3 regions of the Paenibacillus phoenicis genome follow, and region 1 is predicted to be linked to each of the others. Evidence: riboswitches for the same ligand, from Rfam matches in the RefSeq annotation. Region 1 holds a riboswitch; each other region holds the start of a gene.

Region 1 (6,638 bases):
GAATCCGAAGAACACCTCGCTCGTATTTGGCAACCGGACAGAGATCTTGTGGGGCGCAGACAGCATTCAGGAATCGCTGGGTGATCTGGAATTCACGCTATCGCCCCGCGCCTTCTTCCAGCTGAACCCGCTGCAAACGGTCAAGCTGTATGAATCCGTGCGTGCAGCTGCGGGTCTGACGGGTAAAGAAACCGTCGTTGATGCCTACTGCGGCACCGGCACGATCGGCCTGTGGCTAGCACCTTACGCGAAGGAGGTTCGCGGCATCGAATCGATCCCCGAAGCCGTCGAGGACGCCAAAGCGAATGCAGCCCGGAACGGCCGGGATAACGCTCAGTTTTACACCGGTTACGCCGAGGAGTTACTCCCCCGCTGGGTCAAGTCCGGATTCGCCCCGGACGTCATCGTCGCTGACCCGCCGCGCACCGGGCTGGATCCCCGCTTCCTCGAAGCGGTGCTAAAGACGAAACCGAAGCGCTTCGTCTACGTCTCCTGCAACCCGTCCACCCTGGCAAAGGATTGCAAAGCGCTGCTGGACGGCGGATATGCGCTGGAATGGGTGCAGCCGGTGGATATGTTTCCGCAGACGAGTCATGTGGAGTGTGTAGTGTCAACACATCGTATTGACAAATAATAGGGCGCCTAAACCAGTTGTCAAAACGAAAAGCAGCCTAACCCTTTAAAAACATCATCGGGGTTAGGCTGGTAACTTCAACAAGATAATTCAAATTGTTGAGAGCGTAGAAAATGCTCAGGGTAATGGACATTTTCGGAGTCTGTCAAGAATTTTCGTATTATGAGGTTAGCCAGCTTAATCTGGTTAGCCTCTTTTTGATTTATGATAGCTGTAGTCGGGAGAGAACGATCAAGAATTGGGGCGAACAAGCCCGTTACACAAACTGTTCACCCACTATTGCGCAAACCATGATTAAGCTGGTTGAGACACTTCTGATCTCGTATCACACGCGAAGCTATGGACGTGCAATGGTTAGTGGGCCACCGGCAAATCACCTGTTAAAGTCACCTTGCTAATCTGGAAAATCGTTGTCTTTAATGAAGGCCTTCACTTGATCTCTGCTGAACTTTGGGGCCACTATGTTCATCCTTTCCATCCAACCTTTCTCCTAGTTTAATAGATTGGTTGGAGAGTTTACACAGTTTATTTTACAGCCCCTATTACATAGGTTGTACGTACCTCTCATCTCAATTACTGTTTTTCAATGCCGAGTCTTTTTCCGTTCAATGCCTTTGCCCGTTTCCGCTTCTCTTTATACAGCGCAATATTCGCATGTTTAAAGAGTTCCTTTAATGCACCCGAAATATCAGAATTTTCCCAACCTCGTCGTTACTGGTTGCTGGTAAAGCCCAAGATTTTATTTTTAGAATGCCGCAGATCATAAAATTGCCCTTGAAACTCAACCAGCGGATTGATCAAGTCATCTGGATGCAGCATAACTATGCGAGCCACTTGACCATCTGATAAGAGAACTGAATCCCCGATCATTCTGTTCATTACGTTGGTAATAAAACATTGAACAATGATCGGATCGAATAATCCGAATGCACGTTGATAGATTTCTTGAAACACTTGGTATAAGGGAACTGGCTTCTTATACACCCGCTCTGAAACCATCGTATGGAACACATCGGCAACGGCTACAATTTTGCTGAAGTAAGTGATCTTATCACCGCTGACCCCGAAAGGATAGCCGCTGCCATCTTCCCGTTCATGATGCTGAAGGGCAACCAATGCTTGTTGTTCCGACATGCCTGGAAGATTGCTAACCATTTCATACCCAAAGTGAGTATGGCGTTTCATTTCAGAATACTCTTCCACACTGAGTTTGCCTGGTTTTTTCAAGATCGAATCAGGGATCTTGGTCTTTCCAAGGTCATGAAGCAACCCCGCTACGGCGAGGTCATTCAGTTCCTCTTCTTTCAGCCCCAACCATTTACCAATTAAGTAGGAGAGGATTGCAACACCGATACAATGTCGATAAGTGTAATGATCTTTCTTGCTTAAGTCCAATATGACGTTTGAAAGGTTATTATTGAAACAAATTTCTTGAATTTTCGGCATAACAATATGACGGATAACTTGATTTGAAAGTTGACTGGAATTTTGGTGTATCTTTTCATAAATCGACTGAACTTCAGATATCGCTTCATCAACGATTACTTCGGTGACCAACTCGGTATCTTCTGCCCCAATCTCGATTCCATGTTGACGTAGAAGATCAAGATGGCGAGTGTTCAAAATACTGTTCTTTGGCAGAAGCAAACTGCCTTGCTTGGAATAGATATTGTTGTTTAATCTTCTCCCAATAAACCATGTATTATCAATAAGAATCACCCCGTTTTCTTATGCCATTTGTCTAATGGTATTGCGGTCAAACGTCATTTCTTCAACTGGTTCAAAGATATCCATACTATACCGGTCCACAATGATTTTGCCTTCAAACATTTTCTTCACAATAACTTTCTTTGCAGCTTTAAGGCTTGTCCATACTCCAGTAGTCCCTCCAACATACATAGCTGAGATGGTGTCTCCCGCCTCAAGTTTGGAACCCCGACATACGGAATTGTCCAATAAGAAGATGATGTTCCCTGCTGAATAGAGATCGCATTGGATCACTCCTTCTTTACGAATGAGAATATCTCCATTCGACTTGAGAATTGATTTTTGCCCCTGATTGATGACAATTTGCACATTCGTTTCTTGACTTAATGCGACTCTCATATATGCTTCTTTCAGAATACGCAAGAAATCTTCCATTTTCGGTGCTGTCATTACCTCAATTATTTTTGTTGGTTGCAGAAATAACTCCAAGTAATAGTTCAACTGCTGTAAATCATTTTTATTGTAAGATTGAATACTAGAAATTACGCCTAACAATTCTTTCACAACATCCCCGACTTGCTGATATTTGTTTTCCGTAATCAGCACTAAGACTTGTCCATAACGTACCTGCATATTTTTCTTGGCCAACTCATGAAGCAATAACTTCGCACTTTCCATCATTTTTTCAAGTATTTCGATCAATTGTTTAGAACTGTTATAGAGTCGGTTGTAAAGCATTCCGAAATACCCTGAATAAAGATTACTTCCTATTACGTTTCCCTTGACTGCGATACTGCCAGTCGCGGTTAATGTTGCATTGAAAACACTGCCAGCCACATAAATGTTTCCAAGTGATTCAATGATCATGTTGTCCGTGACATCGCCATACACGATCACATCACCAGCAAACACAATATTTCCCGTCTGCATATCAACGTTTCCTGGTACGATAAATGCCGTGTTGATATCAAAGTATTTGATCCGATTTCCTGTAACTCTAGGTCGCCCTTCCTTTAGAGCAATGACGATGGAATCGGGTGTTATCTCCACATTATCCTTTCCTGCAATACGAATGTCCTTGACTGGTTCTGGGAGCAACACGTTTCCGAAAACATCATACCCCGCCTGGCCTTCGACAGGAGGGGTCTTTTTGGCGATAACATCTCCGCTCTTGACGGAAGGAATTTTCATATGATTTTTATAGTCGATATAACCCCTGACCTCAGTAAATATGTTCTCGATATTTTCAGAGAAATATAGATCAAGTTGTGCATCCCGACCTTGGACTGGGGCTTTACCCCTAGCAATGGTTACAGGTCGAAAAGAAGGTCGGAGGATCTCCGTTTGAATCGCCACAACATCAAGATTCATTTTTATCTTCATATTTTCAACAGCCGTAATAATATCTTGTAAACTCAAAGTTTCCAATATAATTGTAAGATCTTCCTCAGCAGTCAAAGTCACATTTAATGAAGGAGTCTTATCTGCTAATATCCACGCATATCTTTGTGTCCGATTAATAGTTAGATATGCTTCTATTTTGTCATCCGATACAGTTATCTCAAATAAAGGCTTTTCTTCAATCTCCCATTTGATCACGCTTTCAGATGTAACCTTCGTCTCTTTATCGATCTGTTTTCCATCCACCATTAACTTGACTGGTGGAGTCGCATTAATAGCCGGAAACTTACCACCATTGGTGGGGTTTCCAACCGTAATCTTGCCTTGTTCAACCTTAATAAACCCATCAGTGACCACAGCATTTGCGTCTACTCCTTGAGTAGTAGATGAGAATGATCCAGCCTCTTCACATACCTGAGAACTAGGAGCTTCGTCAAGTTTTTTCAACAAATTAATGATTTCTTGTTCACTGATATGTTCTGACATTGGAAACACCTCACTACAAGCCAGATAATATCTGAATTTTCGGATATTTAGTATGAGTCTTATGTGTGAGAGGTCCTTGAATCTATTTTCCTATCAACTATGGTTGGCTAAGGTTGTGGCAATAGATTCGAAAAACTCATTGACATCAAATGGTTTTGAAAGTACTTTTACATCCTTTTTCAGTCTAATAAATCGGGATTCGTTTCGTAGTATGCGTTTAGTGCCTCGAGTCCGTCTTTAGCTTGTAAGACAACCTCATGGCTTGCTTCGGTAACTAAGGCTGAGATCAAGAAACGAATAGAAGGGCTGTCGTCAGCGATCAGGATTCTTGCCATATTTGTCCCTCCCGAGTAAAAATAAAAAAACATCCATAGGAGTGATGTTTTAGATACATTCACCTCACTCTTGGCAACTTGGCGACCGTAGAATCAACTTCCTTAGGTCCATAGTTTTGCGTCCCTATTTTTCAATAGGTTTGCCTTTCGATATGAGAAATATGAAGTTCACGTCATCTTTCAACAATTATCCGCATAATAGACTAAATGCGACAATGCCTATAACAGTTAGTGTCATTTTGAGTCTTTAGAACTATTCGTAGTTCAATATTACTACAAAGTTATCCCAAAATAAACCCCATTTGTAGAGTATACTACGTGGAAATTGCTCCCATACTGAATAATAATAGAAAATTTAAGGGGGCGTGTTTATGACTTTAGAATTATCATTCGCCAAAGTTCTTAAGTCCTTGAGAGTTACCAAAAAGATGTCCCAAGAGGAACTTGCCTTCAGGAGTGACCTTGACCGGACATACATTTCAATGTTGGAAAGAAGTATTTATCAACCGACCCTTACAACGATATTTGCATTGTCGAAGGCTCTTAACACTACGCCTTCAGAGATGATCAAACTTGTTGAAAATGAATATGGCGAGGTTGATGATAAGGAATAACAATCCTCAGCGGAACGACATCTTTAACAGATGGTCGGAAGGATTTTGCTGTCGCCAACCCCTCTCTGGAATAACAGAGAGGACTGGCTATTGCTGTCGTAACCTATACTCAACTTGAATGTCAGAGTCCAACATCAATCGAAGAATCCAAAATAAAGATCGTATTGATAAGGAAAATCCAATATCAAAACGATCTTTTATCAAATTGCCTTATGGCAGACTATAGTAACTCTCTCAACAACTGAACCCCATCCTTTAGTCCAGCAAAGTATAACTGCTGTATTATGAGAGTATTGCGATAATTGATGATCTCTTCCATCTCAAGATATAACTCATACTGGGCTTGTGATAACTCACTTTTTAGTAAATTCTCAAGTTCTCGATGCCTGTTTTGTAATTGATCAATCTCCCGCTGCATACCCGCTTGCCTCACCAATTCATTAAACCTATGATCAAAAGCCGGTTTTAACCATTCTGGACCGAATTGTTGCATGAATACATCTCCTCCATCTAAATGTTTTGAATTAATCGAAGTTTGATGGTACATCGGGAAGGAGAGTATGACAAGCTTCCATCCTATGGTTTAAAGCCTCCATCATGTCACAGCCAAAAGCGGAATCTACGACCTGTCGAATCCAATATTCGATAAAGATCGTGATATGGTACAACAGGCATACGAGATACTCGGAATTTCCAGCAATGAATTGATTGAAGAGAAGAAAAAATTAAGCCGCCTTTGCTTTTTGGTCAAGCCCCCGTTTAGTGGACATTGGAAAAAGCCCCTAGGCTACGAGCTGGCGTCGAAACTCACTCGGCGTCAGCTTGTTTAGTTTTCTTTGTGGTCGTTTGTTGTTGTAAAACTCAATATATTCTTCAATTCGCCTTTGTGTCTCGTCTAGAGTTCGGATATGATAGGGATAGAGCCCTTCTGTTTTGAGATGCGAGAAGAAGCTCTCCATAGAGGCTTTGTCATGACAATTGCCTCGTCTAGACATGCTGATTCGGGCGCCAACCTTCAGCAGCATGTCGTGGTAGGCGTGAGGCGTGTACTGGAATCCTTGATCGCTGTGAACGATCAATCCCGTCACGTCTTTCGTTTGATTCAAGGCCTTCTCAAAGGTTTGAAGTACAAGCTGATTATCATTACGTAGACTCATGTGATACGCTACGATTTCATTATTAAATAAGTCTTACCCATTTCTGGTTAGGGGCATCCGCCTTAAATTGACGTTGCAGCGTATTCTCAGCGACGCGGCTGCCTACATTCGAAGCATAGTTAAAACGGTGCTTACGTCGAATGTGTGAACGTAGCCCTAATTGTTGCATTAAACGAAGAACCTTTTTATGATTCATCCACACCTCCTCGTCTTGCAGTAGGAAGAGTTGAATTTGTCGATAGCCGTAGATACCACGATAGCGATTATATACGGCTTGGATTAAGGCTTTTGCATCGTGATCCCG
Region 2 (6,638 bases), 2.4 Mb from region 1:
ACCGTAGTTTGCGTGAGCTCGGCACAATTCGGCTCCAGGCCGTTTAATGAAGTCAGTAGCCCTTGAATCACGGCGGTCGCTGCCGTGATTTCCTGCACCAGCTCTTGCCAAGTGGACTGATTCAGCGCCAGTTGCTGCTGCAGCTGCTGGATTGTGGCGTTCAGCTCGCTAATCCGTGCCGATAAGCCTTCGGCTGCGTCCAGCTGCAGGCTTGCGGAGAAATCTGCGGAACCTTCCGAGCTGACCGGTCCGTCGCCGCTGGAGTACACCGCATCGGTTGAAGACGGGGGCAGCGGAAGACTGGTGGCCGGATCACTCGCATTCGGAAGAGCCGGAGACGAGATCGGAGTTGTTGTATCTATCGAAGCGCGGATTAGGCTTGCTCCGATAAGTCTTCCTTTTAAGGAAGCGGCTCGGTTCAAATGCTCGGCCAACATCGCGAGCTGGCTTTCGATTTGGCTTGGAAAGACTCGGCACGCCTTGATTTCCGTGTTATCTTCGCGTGTGCTGGTGAATTCGCCGAAGGTTGTGCCAACCTGCTGAGAAGTCCACAAGAGCAGAGTTGAGAGAATTAATCCGGACTGCAGCGATTTGACCATGTTTTGCTTCTTCCGTTTTTTGCGTAGTTTACGGATTACTTCAGCTCGGGATCTTCGCAGAATAGTCGCTCCTTTCTAGGTATGGTCCGTTATGTTCGTTAATATGTTCGTTATTAAGAACAAACACCGTGATTTGAATATACCTGAAATGGTTAACGTTAGGAAAGGCGCAAATCCAGTGATTTGTTCTTAATAAAGAACATTTATCTATTGTTTTCTTTAAAAATCTGACTAATTCACGGGATTTCACGATTTATTGTTCTCTATAAGAAACAATTCCTAGTACTTGACAAGCGGTGGTTCAATATGACAAGAACATTAGGGATTAAACAAAAAAAGCTAACCTTTTCGATGAAAACGGTATGCCGAACTTACGTGGAATGACATACTTTTCAAATTTGAGACGTTATAATAAGTACCAAGATGCATACTGACTAAGGAGATCCATTGGCATCAGAAGCACCAGATAAGGGTAAACCTGTTGAAAAGCAGGGGCACAAAGTCTCAGATCTAAGGTAGGAATACTAAGATGGCTGGACTGCCTGGGGACAAAACCAAAATAATGATCTTAGGAGGAGATTGTTGTTGAAGAAGTCCGCCCAGGTTATTTCTTATGATCGGTTCCCCGGAAACGTTGACCCGGAATGGGTGATTTTGCTCGCCATGGCAAAGGAGGAGGGGGTCTCCATTGATGAGGTTCGGCGTTTTTTAGCCGGAGATCGCCCTTATTTAAAAGAGTGGCATTTACATAACAAATAGATGATAAAGAAGAGGGAGTAAAGGGCCGCCCCATCAGGGGGACGGTTCTTTTTTGTGCTTATTCCGGCGTAAAACATTGTCCCGGCGAGGCTCAGGAAGAAAAAGGGAGATTTTTGTAAGCTGGGGGCGATTCAGGACGGCGTCTTTTATGCTAAAATAGAGGAAGTCTATTTGTACGTGATAGGGAAGGAGCGATGAAGCCGTGCGCATGAACAACATGCTGCATTTTACCGAAAATCACCGTTATTGCGTATACCGTGACTTCGGACTCAGTCCCGTCGATGGCAAAATGCTAGGTTTGATCTATCAACCGATGGTCGGGGCGTTCGCGATTTCGCTGTACCGGCTGCTGGTAGAGCATGTTCCCCAGGAGCAGGTTGGATATTCGGACGTCGAGCAGCAGCGGAAGCTGTTCCTGACTCTTGGCCTCGATCCAAGCGAGAAAGGGCGGAAGTTTCTCATCGAGCAGACTTCCCGGTTGGAGGCGGTGGGGCTGCTTCAGACGAACCGGCTCTATGTTCCGGACAGCGACGATTATATCTACGAATATGAGCTTCAGGCACCGCTGGCGCCGGCGGAATTTTTCCGGACTCAGCACCTGACTTTGCTGCTACGAGACAAGATCGGGAAATTCGCGGTCCTGTCTCTGCGGGAGCAGTTGTTCCGCGGAGAACCGGAGGCGTGGTCAGGGGTTGGCCTGAATAAGGAAAATATTACGGTTCCGTTCTATGAGATCTTTGAGCTGAACACCCATTCCATTGATTACGAGCTGGAGCAGGCGATTGCCGAGACGTCGATCGCCAGGCAGCCGGGGCTCAAGCTGGCTTTGGAAGAGGATGCGATCAACTATGCGGACATCATCCTGCGTTTTCCGCGTGAGTCCCAGAATCGCTCCTTCGTTGAGGCGCTTCGCTTTGACCCGGAAGGGATGGGCGTGGTGAATTATGTTGCCCGCAAGTACGATTTAAGCGTCCAGGATATTTGCCGGCTGCTGGATGAAGACGGCGTCTTTGATCCGGGCGGCGGGATTCTGCTGGATGCACTCCAGCACAAGGCCAACCTGCAGTTCCGCCAAGGCAAGCGCCGTCAGGAGGAACGCGAGGTAGCTTACGGCAAAATCGTCGCGTTGCGCGGCGAGGAGCCGAAAGCGGCGGCCGCTTCCGCTCAAGCGGGGAACGTGGCCGAGGAGGTTGCGGTACAGATGGAGTATTACGTTGACGTACCGCCGCAATTCCAAAGCAAATGCGATATTCACCAATATAATATGATGCTTCGCAATGAGCCGTATACCCGGTTACTGAAGACGTTCTTTCCGGGATCGATTCCGGACAACCTGCTGGACATTTTTGAGAAAATCGATTTGAACTACAAGCTGCCCGGCGAAGTAATCAACGTACTGATCCATTATTTGATGTCTTTGCTCACTTCTGGCGGGGAGCAGCGGATCAATCGCAATTTCATCGATGCGATCGCAGCCAACATGCTGCTTAAGCAGATCAACACGTATGAGCAGGCCGTACAATATATCCGCGACCAATCGAAGGTGAAGGAGAAGGTCAAGGAGAAGGCGGGCGGCGCCGCCTCCGGTGGAGGACGGGCGCGAACCTACGGCAGCCGGGGAGCGAAGCCGAAGCCGGAAATCCCGATTGTGGAACGGACTGGCCAGGAGACCGCCGTATCGGAAGAAGAATTTGCTGAGCTGATTAAGATGGCGGAACGCATGCAATCCGGAAAGCATAAAAAAGAAGTCTGAATCCGTTTAGGCTTGGGGAAGGAAGGTGACACAATCAATGGAATCACTTGGGGAACTGCTTACGCAGATGAAAAGCACGCAATTCAAACAACGCTCCGAGGAGCTGACCGCACGTCTGATGAATGACCCGCTGGTAAGGGAACTCCGGGACCAACATCCGGAGCTGGAACAGGAGCAGCTGACGCGCGGGATGGCCAAGCTGTATCAATACATCAACGACAGCAAGCACTGCGCCAACTGCCCGGGCTTGGAGCAATGTCCCAACGATTTCCCTGGCCATTTCACGAAGCTGACGGTCGAGCAGGTGGGCGGGAGCCCGCAGCTTGTAGATCGTCAGGTGCCATGCCCCAAGCAACTGCAATATGAGCGCGAATTGTCCGTCAAGAAACGGATTCATAGCTTTTATGTGGATGAGCGGGCGCTGGAAGCCGGTTATGACGAAGTGGAAATCATGACGAAGGATGCCATGCGTGCGCCGGCGGTAGGGCAAGTGTTCCGCTATATTAATGAAACGAAGGAATCCGGCCTGCAAACGAAAGGGCTGTATCTGGAAGGTCCGTTTGGCACCGGCAAAACGTTCTTGATGTGCTATTTGCTGCACGAACTGGCCAAGGAAGGTTACTCCGGCGCCATCGTTTATATGCCGGAATTCGTGGAAGAGCTGAAGAGCATGCTGCAGGACAGCGACAAGCTGCGCGAAACGGTGGAAATGATGAAGCAGGTGGATCTGCTGATCTTTGACGATATCGGTGCAGAGAACCTGAATCCGTGGGTGCGCGACCATGTCATGGGCGCGATTTTGAATTATCGGATGAACCGGAAGCCCACGTTCTACACGTCAAACTATTCCTTGAGTGCGTTGGAGAAGCATTTGAGCTTTACGAGCAAGGACGGGGAAGAGCGGCATAAGGGCCAACGGTTAATGGATCGGATTGCCCCGTTCGTGAACGTTGTTCAGGTGAATGGGACGAATAAGCGCGGCCAAGCCTAATAACGGAATACTGCGGACAAAGATAAAGAGCCGAGCACATCCCTTATCGGGGGATCGCCTGGCTCTTTCGTTAATTCGAGGTCTGGTTACCGCCTAGCTGGCGATAAATTTAATGATGACCATGCCGAAGAAAATCACGATCATAAACGTCAACATGCCAAAAAAGCCGTTCATCAAATCAAACAGATCGTTGCGGGGTTCTTCGTTGATATGCTGCCGCGGATCGTTCGCATGCGTGTTAGCATCCATGGCGACGGGCCTCCTCAGGAAATTATCGTCTCGTCAATGAAATATGTCATAGACAATCCGTTTTCAGGTTATTCTTAGTATAACCAAACTTTTTTCGTTTTGTAAAGAAGGCGTTACCATACACTTTCTTTTTTTCAGTGTAGTGTGGTATAATGAGTTCGGCAACAGCTTTTTGGGCTGACTGCTCCAATTTTTTTGTCTAACTATCCAGTTGTTCGCGCTTGTGTCACTAAAGTGCCAGGCCGGGCAACCCAAATAAGGAGGAAATTATCATGGCTATCGTGAACGTATCCGATCAGTCCTTCAATGCTGAAATCGAAGGACAAGGTCCGGTTCTTGTTGATTTTTGGGCTCCATGGTGCGGCCCTTGCAAAATGATCGCTCCGATTCTGGAGGAGCTGGATGCAGAAGTAGGTGACTCCGTGAAGATCGCCAAGCTGAACGTGGATGATAACCCGGAAACAGCTTCCCGTTTCGGCGTGATGAGCATTCCTACACTGATCCTGTTCAAAGACGGTCAACCGGTCGATAAAATCGTCGGATTGAACTCGAAGGATACGCTGAAGAACCTGATCGCTAAACATCAATAATCCAGACGATCAGGCGCGTCGCTTGACGCCTTGGATGACGCCTCCGGTTTGGGCCGGAGGCGTTTTCTGCGTTAACTTGGAGTGGAGAAAGGAGGAGGAAGCTTGGACACATCGGCCAATGAAACGTTAAGTTACGAGAAAGCGATGGAGCGAATCCAACATAAACTGGCGCTGCTGCCCGATTCCCCGGGTTGTTACTTAATGAAGAACAAAGACGGTAAGATCATTTACGTCGGCAAAGCCAAGGTGCTGAAGAACCGGGTCCGTTCCTATTTTACAGGCAGCCATAACGGGAAAACCCAGCTGCTCGTATCCGAGATCCGCGACTTCGAATACATCGTGACCGCGAGCAATATGGAAGCACTTATCCTGGAATGTAACCTGATTAAAGAACATCATCCGCGTTACAATATCCTCCTGAAGGATGACAAGACTTTCCCCTATATCAAAATTACGAATGAACCGCATCCCCGGCTGGAAGTGACCCGGCGGGTGCTTAAAGATAAAGCAAAATATTTTGGTCCGTATCCGAACGCCTACGCGGCTCAGCAAACGAAGAAGCTGCTCGACCGCATGTATCCGCTGCGCAAATGCAATGTGATGCCGAAGGAAGTGTGCTTGTATTATCACATCGGCCAGTGCTTGGCGCCTTGCGTGCATGAGGTGGAGAAGGAAACGTACGAGAAGATGACTCAAGAAATTGTTTCGTTCCTTAGCGGCGGGCATGAGGAGATCAAGAAAGAGCTGGAGCGCAAAATGCACGAGGCGGCCGAAGCCTTGCAATTCGAGCGGGCCAAGGAACTGCGCGACCAAATCATCAACATCGATGCGCTGATGGAGAAGCAGAAGATTACGGTGACCGATGCGAAGGACCGCGACGTGTTTGGGTATGCCGTAGACAAGGGCTGGATGTGCGTGCAGATTCTATACATGCGTCAGGGAAAAATGATCGAACGGCATGCGTCGGTCTTTCCGTTTTACGGCGACGCCTACGGCGATTTTATGTCCTACGTGACGCAGTATTACAGCGATAACCCGGCTTTGCCGCAGGAGATTCTGCTGCCGGAGAAGCCGGAGGATCAAGAGGAGGCCGGCGCGCTCGATGCTCCAACCGCCTTGCAGGAATGGCTGGGGGTGAAGACGCTGGTGCCGCAACGCGGCTTAAAGCGGCAAATGACCAAAATGGCCGAGGAGAACGCGCGCGTGACGCTGGACGAGAAGTTCCGCCTGATCGAACGGGATGAGGAACGCACCTCGAAGGCGGCCGAGAACCTCGGCAAAGCGATTGGCCTGGAGTCGGTGTCGCGGATCGAAGCGTTTGATAACTCCAACATCCAAGGGTCGAACCCGGTCTCAGCCATGGTGGTGTTCATTGACGGCAAGCCGGCCAAGAAGGAATACCGCAAATATAAAGTAAAAACCGTGAAGGGCCCGGACGATTACGAGACGATGCGCGAGGTCATCCGCCGTCGCTATGAGCGGGTGCTGAAGGAGAATTTACCGCGGCCTGACCTAATCGTGGTCGACGGAGGCAAGGGGCAGATCTCTGCGGCTACCGATGTGCTGGAGAACGAGCTGGGCCTACACATCCCGGTATGCGGCCTCGTGAAGGACGCCAAGCATAAAACCGCACAGCTGATGGCGTTTGATCCGCCGGAGCCGGTTTATCTGCCGCGCGACAGCCAGGAGTTCTACCT
Region 3 (6,638 bases), 2.2 Mb from region 1:
GTTGTAAAGTGAGGTTCAAATATATATGGCATGGCTTCCGGAGCGATGCCGCAACCGGAATCACGAACGGTAATATCCATCGTTTCTTGCGAGAGATTAGACGTTATAGTCAGACACCCTCCTTCGGACATCGCTTCAATGGCATTATAGAAGAGGTTCTTCATGACTTGTTGCACGTGAACAGAATCACAATACAAAACAATCGATTCATCCAATTTTTTTCGGACTTTAAGATTCTTGCTGCAAAATTCTCCCGCCAAGCTATCCAATAGTTGCTCAACGAGTTCATTTATAATACATGACTGCTCGTATAATACCAACTGTTGTGATGAATGACGAAAACGGAAAGCTATTGCTATTATCCGCTCGGTTGCATCGATTAGATGAGATGTGTCCCGATACAATTCCTGTTGCTCGGTTTGTTGGGCAAGATTAAATATACGTCTGGCTGCGACCTGTATTTTTCCCAGTTCACTTTTTAAAGCATGATAGAATTGAAATATAAGCGGAGTGTTCCCATATGGTTCTTGGGGTGTAGATTCCAATCGGATTCGGACACCCAATACACCGTAACGAACAACAAATACATAAAAGCAAATGCATACTGCCGTTAAAACAGCACGTTTGGTATCAAAGGGCGGATAGAATCGGAGCAAAGGCAGAATATAATCGAAAAGCAGTACAAAACTGATCGACGGTACAACAATCCAACAGACCACACGGTGTTGCTGTCTGATCCTCTCATCAACTTCACGGTATGCCAACCTCAAGCATGGCACTGCTGCGGTAGCGTAATAAATCATCGCCCAGAGCGGTATCGGATGTGTATCACGTGAAGCCTCTGAAGGTAGAAGAAACATGATCAGAACCGGGATCAGTGCCCCAACGATTGTGGAGCGCTTCCAACCCTTTCGCCGTTGAAACCATCCCGCATAGCTCAAGCTGAACATCAACAACGAATAAGGAGGCATGTACAAGGCTAAGAAGTAAAAAAACTCTTTTACCCATTCCAGTCCGGCTATAATTGAATCGTTTGCCAAAGGGACAATTGCGGGAATTATCTTCTCATCTATGGCGATAGTCAACTCTCCAAGTACAGAGAAAAAAGCGACTGAACCGGCCCAACGATTTGGCTCGCTTCTCGGATTGGTGAATAGCAGAATGGCGGTCATCAACAATAATGACAATACAAGCACCACTTCAGTTCCCTCCCTCGATGAGGTTCCTCGGCTTATTCGGAATCGGACATAGACGACAAAAAAGACACGTACCCTAACGTGCCTTTTCTCCAGAAGCCTGCCTTTTAGGGTAACCCGGCGATCATAGCCTTACGGCCGCAGACCCGTGGCTTTGCGTCCCCGTCTTTCGAGCGGGTTTGCCATTTTTCCTTCAGCTCATATTTATTTGGACAACCAATCGGAGATTACTTCATAACCCATTCGTCCATGGCGATGATCGAATCCCTCACCTGACCACTATAATGTCATTTAACAGCCACCAGGTGCTACTACCTAACATAGATTCGACATCAAAATCCCTCCCTCTTTTCAAGTCCTTCATTAAGATAAGCAATAGAAGCACAGTTTCGACCGAAAAACGGACCTTTGTCCTAATAACAAGCGGGAAGATATAGTCCAAATTCCTGTCTAATCCTCGCTTTATAGACATATTATACTAGAAGATTCCAGCTTTTGCGAGAATGGAGTTACAAAACTTTCCTTATTTATTTTCATCTCGAAATCGTAATATCCGAATTGGAAATATGGATTTCGAACAGCAGCGACTTTTCGTTTTCTGTAACATGTGCAAGCATTTGTTCATAAATTAGAATCAAAGCAAATCACCTGCTTTATAACCCCTTGCCCTTTTCGCTTGGGGTTCTTCTTTGTTTTTCTGTAACAGGCCATCCGTGCGGAGTTTTCGAAGAACTCCAAAGTCCTGCGAATCTGGCTTTGTATCAAAAATGGTAAAAAGGGCGTTTGACTATAGGCATTCGCCGGATACGGTCTAGGTATCTAACCATAGAATGATGCTGTAAATCAATTCGAAATGGGAGTGATCAACCGAAACCAAGTTCTAGGTTAGCCAATAATTTGTTACGAGTATCGGAATATTACAGAAATGATCAATGTAAGCATTAACTCCCCCAACTCTCTCGAAGTTGGGGGTACTTTTTAGATCTAAAATATACTATAAAAAGTAATTATGATCTTACTAGCAGTAAATGATAATCAGGCGACGCCTCTATTTTGAGAACCTCTTGAATAATTGGACTACTAGGGACATTAATGAAACCCATTTTCCTTGCCAATCCAATACTCGCCTCCGTGTTAGCATTTTCGATACAAATTCGTTCAAAACCTTTGCTTCTGGCATAATTTTTTAACCATTCGATCACTATTGTCCCAATCCCCATCCGCTCAGGGGCCAATGCAATAACACCAATAATCAGGCTTTGATAATAGACACCTTAATGGAAATAAAGCTCTGAACGTAAGTCTAGTCTAACTTTTCCTTCGGCAGAATTGATTTCAACTTTTCTTAGCGACCTTCCACCTAAATAATTTTGTACTTCGACCTTATCAGAGGTCAACTGTTCTAACAAAAGACGTAAACCATCAAAATCAGTATCTGGTATATCAAATGATTTTAGCATTGTACCATCCTCTTTCTTAATATTTTTCTAAACTTCAATAGGTATATTTCTATGCATAACAAACCCTTCTCTCTTTCAGTTACTACACCAGAAAGGATTTTTACTAACCATGTCGAAATTGGTAATTTAATCATAAGATAAGGATGATGGACATGGGAGAGCGTATCTTACATTGTGGAACTTCTTTGGAAAATTATTATACATGCGTCAATCAACAAGTAGCCGGCTTTACGAAAAGAGTCGCTAACGTGAATGACCGGGTCTATATTGTAGTGAAAGTAGGAAATAAATCACTATGCGGAGCTCGCGGTAAACTAAAAGAACCTACCGATTTTCGGCCTTGGAAAGACAGCGATCAATATCCTCAATGTTTCACTCTTTGCGAAATCGAATACTGCCAACCGTTTGACATCAGCATTCTGGAGCAAGCCGGTGGAAAGTATTGGAGCCTCAAATATGTGCAATCCGCAAAAACCATAACCGATGAGACGGCTCTGCAGTTGCTTCAGACTGGCTTTGAACAAAATCGAACCAATGATCTGTTCAAATTCGAACAGCCTTTTACGATTAACTGCAACGGTAACCCTTCTGATGCTGAAGAGTGGTCCACGGATGAGGTGACTGAAGAAAATTACCAAGAAGTCTTGAACACTGTTCCCGATGTTAAAATCAACATCACGAGCACCTATGTCACGGTCAAATTTGAGAATGAAACAGACAAAATCAAAGGACTGGAGCCGCTGGTCAACGCTAACTTTTATCATTTATTCGATGATTTTTCCGAGCATCGGTCCGTGCTTATCCCACAAAACAGAATGTTTATGACTGCCCCTAAAAAAGATGCTAATAACAAAATGATCGCTGGGATCAGCGGTTACCCAGATGCAGTGCTCGTCCGCTTCATTCCCGATAATAAAACGATGCCCATTCAAGTTAACTTAATTGAATACGAATGTTATGGACGATACAAAAAAACACGTTTGGAAAAATTCGAGCATCTAAATGGACACATTATCCCGCAGCTAATGCGGTTTGCATCCACTTTTAGCATTGCTACAGACACGAAAATCAGAGAAGATACAATTCATAAGTGGTCCGGAAAAATCATCAAATACATCAACGAGGATGATTCGATCATGTCCAAAGCAGCGACGTGGATGCACGAACTGGACCCCGAAATCAAAGAACAGAACATTTCATACAATCTTCACAGCTTGCTGGACAAGGCATTCCGTTCTAATTTAAGGATCATTTTAATTATAGATGAATTAACCTCCGAGCAAAACGAAACCATCAAAAATATCATCAACTCATTCAAATTGGAAAATAAGAAAAGCACCGACTTCTTGAGCTTCGTAGTCAAACTGCAGCAAAAAATCGATTTGCTCAACAATACGGAGGAATACGCTCTTTCACTTCAAAAGTGACTGGAAGTAGCTGAGATCGTTTTTTTCTGTTGGAATATGAGAATTGACTTTACCGGTAGAAGATCATGCCCCAAAAAATGGCACGAGCCGTCAGGCAACGTGCCGAAGGAGTTAGAATGATGGAGAATAACAAAAAAGTATTTGTACCTGATGATAAAGGGAATAAGAAACAAGGGATTGACCTTGGACATTACACGCATATTCGTGCGTATCATGCCTGTCGTCCTATTGATATGGAAAGCTACTTTTCAGAGGGCATAAAGCCTTTTAATGTAGAGGAAATGCGTCAAATTGCCACTGCCACATTTGGAATATCAGTAAACACAGTTATGGATTACGACCCTACACTGCAACCTTCCGATTCCAAGCATGTCTATTTCAGCTTGTTTAAAAAAGAACTCCTGGGCGAAAGCGGACACTATTTATGTTGGGGGAGTGAATACCTTGCCGCAATTGCTGCACAATTAGATAAAGACATATATGGGAAATATCACGATATGCTATCCAGTACCGGAATCCCCACTATTTTTGTTTGTGATGTCCCGCTAGAATTATTGCCTCAATGGCAAATAGACGATATATCTGAACACTATGATCCTCATGACAGTAACTCTGCATGCTGGATTTCAGAAAGGTTAAAACCTGAATATATTGTTGCTCATGAACATCCTTCAAAAATATATAACCCTGTCCAAAGAAGCCAGTATATAAATAAACAAACCCACTGCAAATGGTGCGTCCCTGTGCAAAAGTAGCATCGGGCCAGATTGGCCCGATGTCTTGTGACTATACTTTAAAGATAACCTCTTTCTCGACTAGTGAATAGACAAAATCCTGAATATCTCGATAGATTATATTTTGAGGATTAAAGACTAAATTAAGAACATAATGCGCGGCTTTTCGCGACTCCCACTTATTTAGGTCATATATGGAGAACTTCATATCTTTTTCTCGATAGGAGAAGCTTCCAAGACGATTCTCAGCAAAGCCAAACTCATCTGGATACACAGACATGACCGATGCTAGGTATTCTTCTCGTGGTTGATGAATAAGAATTTTCGAATTTCGGAAATATTGTACGAGAAAGTTTATGGTATACCGAAGACCAATATCTTTCTATAGATTGTCGCCAGTCTGATTGTGACGTCGGAACCGGATCAAGGAGGTGAAACGTATGGTGAAGTATTCGGATGAAGAGATCAGAAATATCCCCAAAATCACAATAAAAATCGCTGCAGATTATTTGGGTATATCCCCGAACATGCTGACACTCGGCATGCGCAACGACTTGTTGCCCATCGGTTTTGCGGTCCGCAACGAAGACCGCTACAGAGAAAGTTGGTCCTATACCATCGTGCCGGAACGTCTCATTGCTTATAACCACGGAAAAATCAATGCTGTCCAGGTCGAGAATATCGAGAAAAATTTGAATACGATTATTAATCAATTCGAGGAAATGAAACGGGACCTGGTTTTTCTATTAAGCGAAAACGAGGGATAGGGGGAATCAAACAATTTGACGCTATTCTCGCACCACAGACAGTGAATGAACCGCTAAAAGAAAGTGCTGCGGCGGGTACTGCTGATGCGGAAGAAGAAAATCAACAAGCCATGCAAATAGAACAGGAGGTCATGTCTGAGCCAAAGGCTCGCATTTCTACTGTTGCAAAGAGCTTATCCAAGGAAGGGAAGGAGGTGAACGCTGTGCCAGAGCATTCGGAGATCGTAATAACACGTAAGCAATTATACGATGAAATCTGGGAAATGTCTGTCGCCGGAGTAGCCAAAAAATATAATCTTCCCTATGCTCATCTAATGAAACAGATTAAGGAAGCTGGCATTCCGATTCCTCCGTCCGGATACTGGACCAAGCTCAATTTCAACAAGCCTGTAACCAAACTGGAACTACCGGAACCGGCGGATGAGAGGATTTTCATTTACAGAACCGTACCGGCCGCTCGTAAAAAGAAACATCGAGCGATTTCTGAAAAGGATTCCGTTAGAGCGGAGATGGAAACAGCTGTCGGCGAATCTTCACCAACGCTTGAATCTTCTGTGTTACTAGTCGAGGAACAGACACCGTCCGTTTCAGTAGACGATACCAGCGAATCTACTCAAACGGTCGGACAACCTGAAACGTACGAGCAATCTGGACAAACCTACAATATTTATGACAGAGAAACCTTGTACAAAGAAGTATGGATGGTGCCGGTAACCGAAGTAGCGAAAAGATATGGTGTCTCGGATGTTGCGATCCGTAAAGTCTGCCAGTCCTTTGATATTCCCACACCTCCGGTCGGATACTGGGCCAAGCTTCGTGCGGGTAAACTGGTTAATCCAATACCACTCCCGATAAGCAGCAAGCCCGCTAAGAAATCAGGCGTAAGAACCGGAACTGAGTATACACCTCAGATTGAAAAAGAGACTCTCGCATTTCTGAATGAGAAAGAGAGAACAGTCGTGCTTTCCACTGCAACACAAATCAGGATACCTAACGAAAACGCGAAGATGCACCCAACAATTGTTGCTCATCGCAAAGAAGTCATGGAATGGAA

The links. Region 1 has a riboswitch for cyclic di-GMP ahead of U9M73_RS01805 (response regulator transcription factor). Riboswitches for the same ligand answer to the same signal wherever they lie in the genome.
Region 2: another riboswitch for cyclic di-GMP. It lies ahead of U9M73_RS13085 (anti-repressor SinI family protein); the one in region 1 lies ahead of U9M73_RS01805 (response regulator transcription factor).
Region 3: another riboswitch for cyclic di-GMP. It lies ahead of U9M73_RS12060 (sensor histidine kinase); the one in region 1 lies ahead of U9M73_RS01805 (response regulator transcription factor).

What each region holds. Positions count from the first base shown of each region.
Region 1 covers NZ_JAYERP010000001.1:398,150-404,787, reverse strand. The annotation lists gene rlmD (23S rRNA (uracil(1939)-C(5))-methyltransferase RlmD) at 1-634, shown strand, start outside; gene U9M73_RS01815 (HD-GYP domain-containing protein) at 1,346-2,353, opposite strand; gene U9M73_RS01810 (flagellar assembly protein A) at 2,363-4,228, opposite strand; gene U9M73_RS01805 (response regulator transcription factor) at 4,408-4,563, opposite strand; cyclic di-GMP riboswitch class I at 4,633-4,718, opposite strand; gene U9M73_RS01800 (helix-turn-helix domain-containing protein) at 4,935-5,177, shown strand; gene U9M73_RS01795 (hypothetical protein) at 5,398-5,670, opposite strand; gene U9M73_RS22125 (IS3 family transposase) at 5,960-6,334, opposite strand; gene U9M73_RS01785 (IS3 family transposase) at 6,357-6,638, opposite strand, start outside.
Region 2 covers NZ_JAYERP010000001.1:2,760,417-2,767,054, reverse strand. The annotation lists gene U9M73_RS13090 (hypothetical protein) at 1-599, opposite strand, end outside; cyclic di-GMP riboswitch class I at 1,061-1,145, shown strand; gene U9M73_RS13085 (anti-repressor SinI family protein) at 1,185-1,358, shown strand; gene U9M73_RS13080 (DnaD domain protein) at 1,561-3,111, shown strand; gene dnaI (primosomal protein DnaI) at 3,149-4,102, shown strand; gene U9M73_RS13070 (hypothetical protein) at 4,196-4,351, opposite strand; gene trxA (thioredoxin) at 4,624-4,941, shown strand; gene uvrC (excinuclease ABC subunit UvrC) at 5,086-6,638, shown strand, end outside.
Region 3 covers NZ_JAYERP010000001.1:2,566,953-2,573,590, forward strand. The annotation lists gene U9M73_RS12060 (sensor histidine kinase) at 1-1,199, opposite strand, end outside; cyclic di-GMP riboswitch class I at 1,305-1,390, opposite strand; gene U9M73_RS22200 (GNAT family N-acetyltransferase) at 2,204-2,416, opposite strand; gene U9M73_RS12065 (hypothetical protein) at 2,471-2,656, opposite strand; gene U9M73_RS12070 (hypothetical protein) at 2,809-4,083, shown strand; gene U9M73_RS12075 (hypothetical protein) at 4,203-4,838, shown strand; gene U9M73_RS12080 (hypothetical protein) at 5,258-5,584, shown strand; gene U9M73_RS12085 (hypothetical protein) at 5,626-6,638, shown strand, end outside.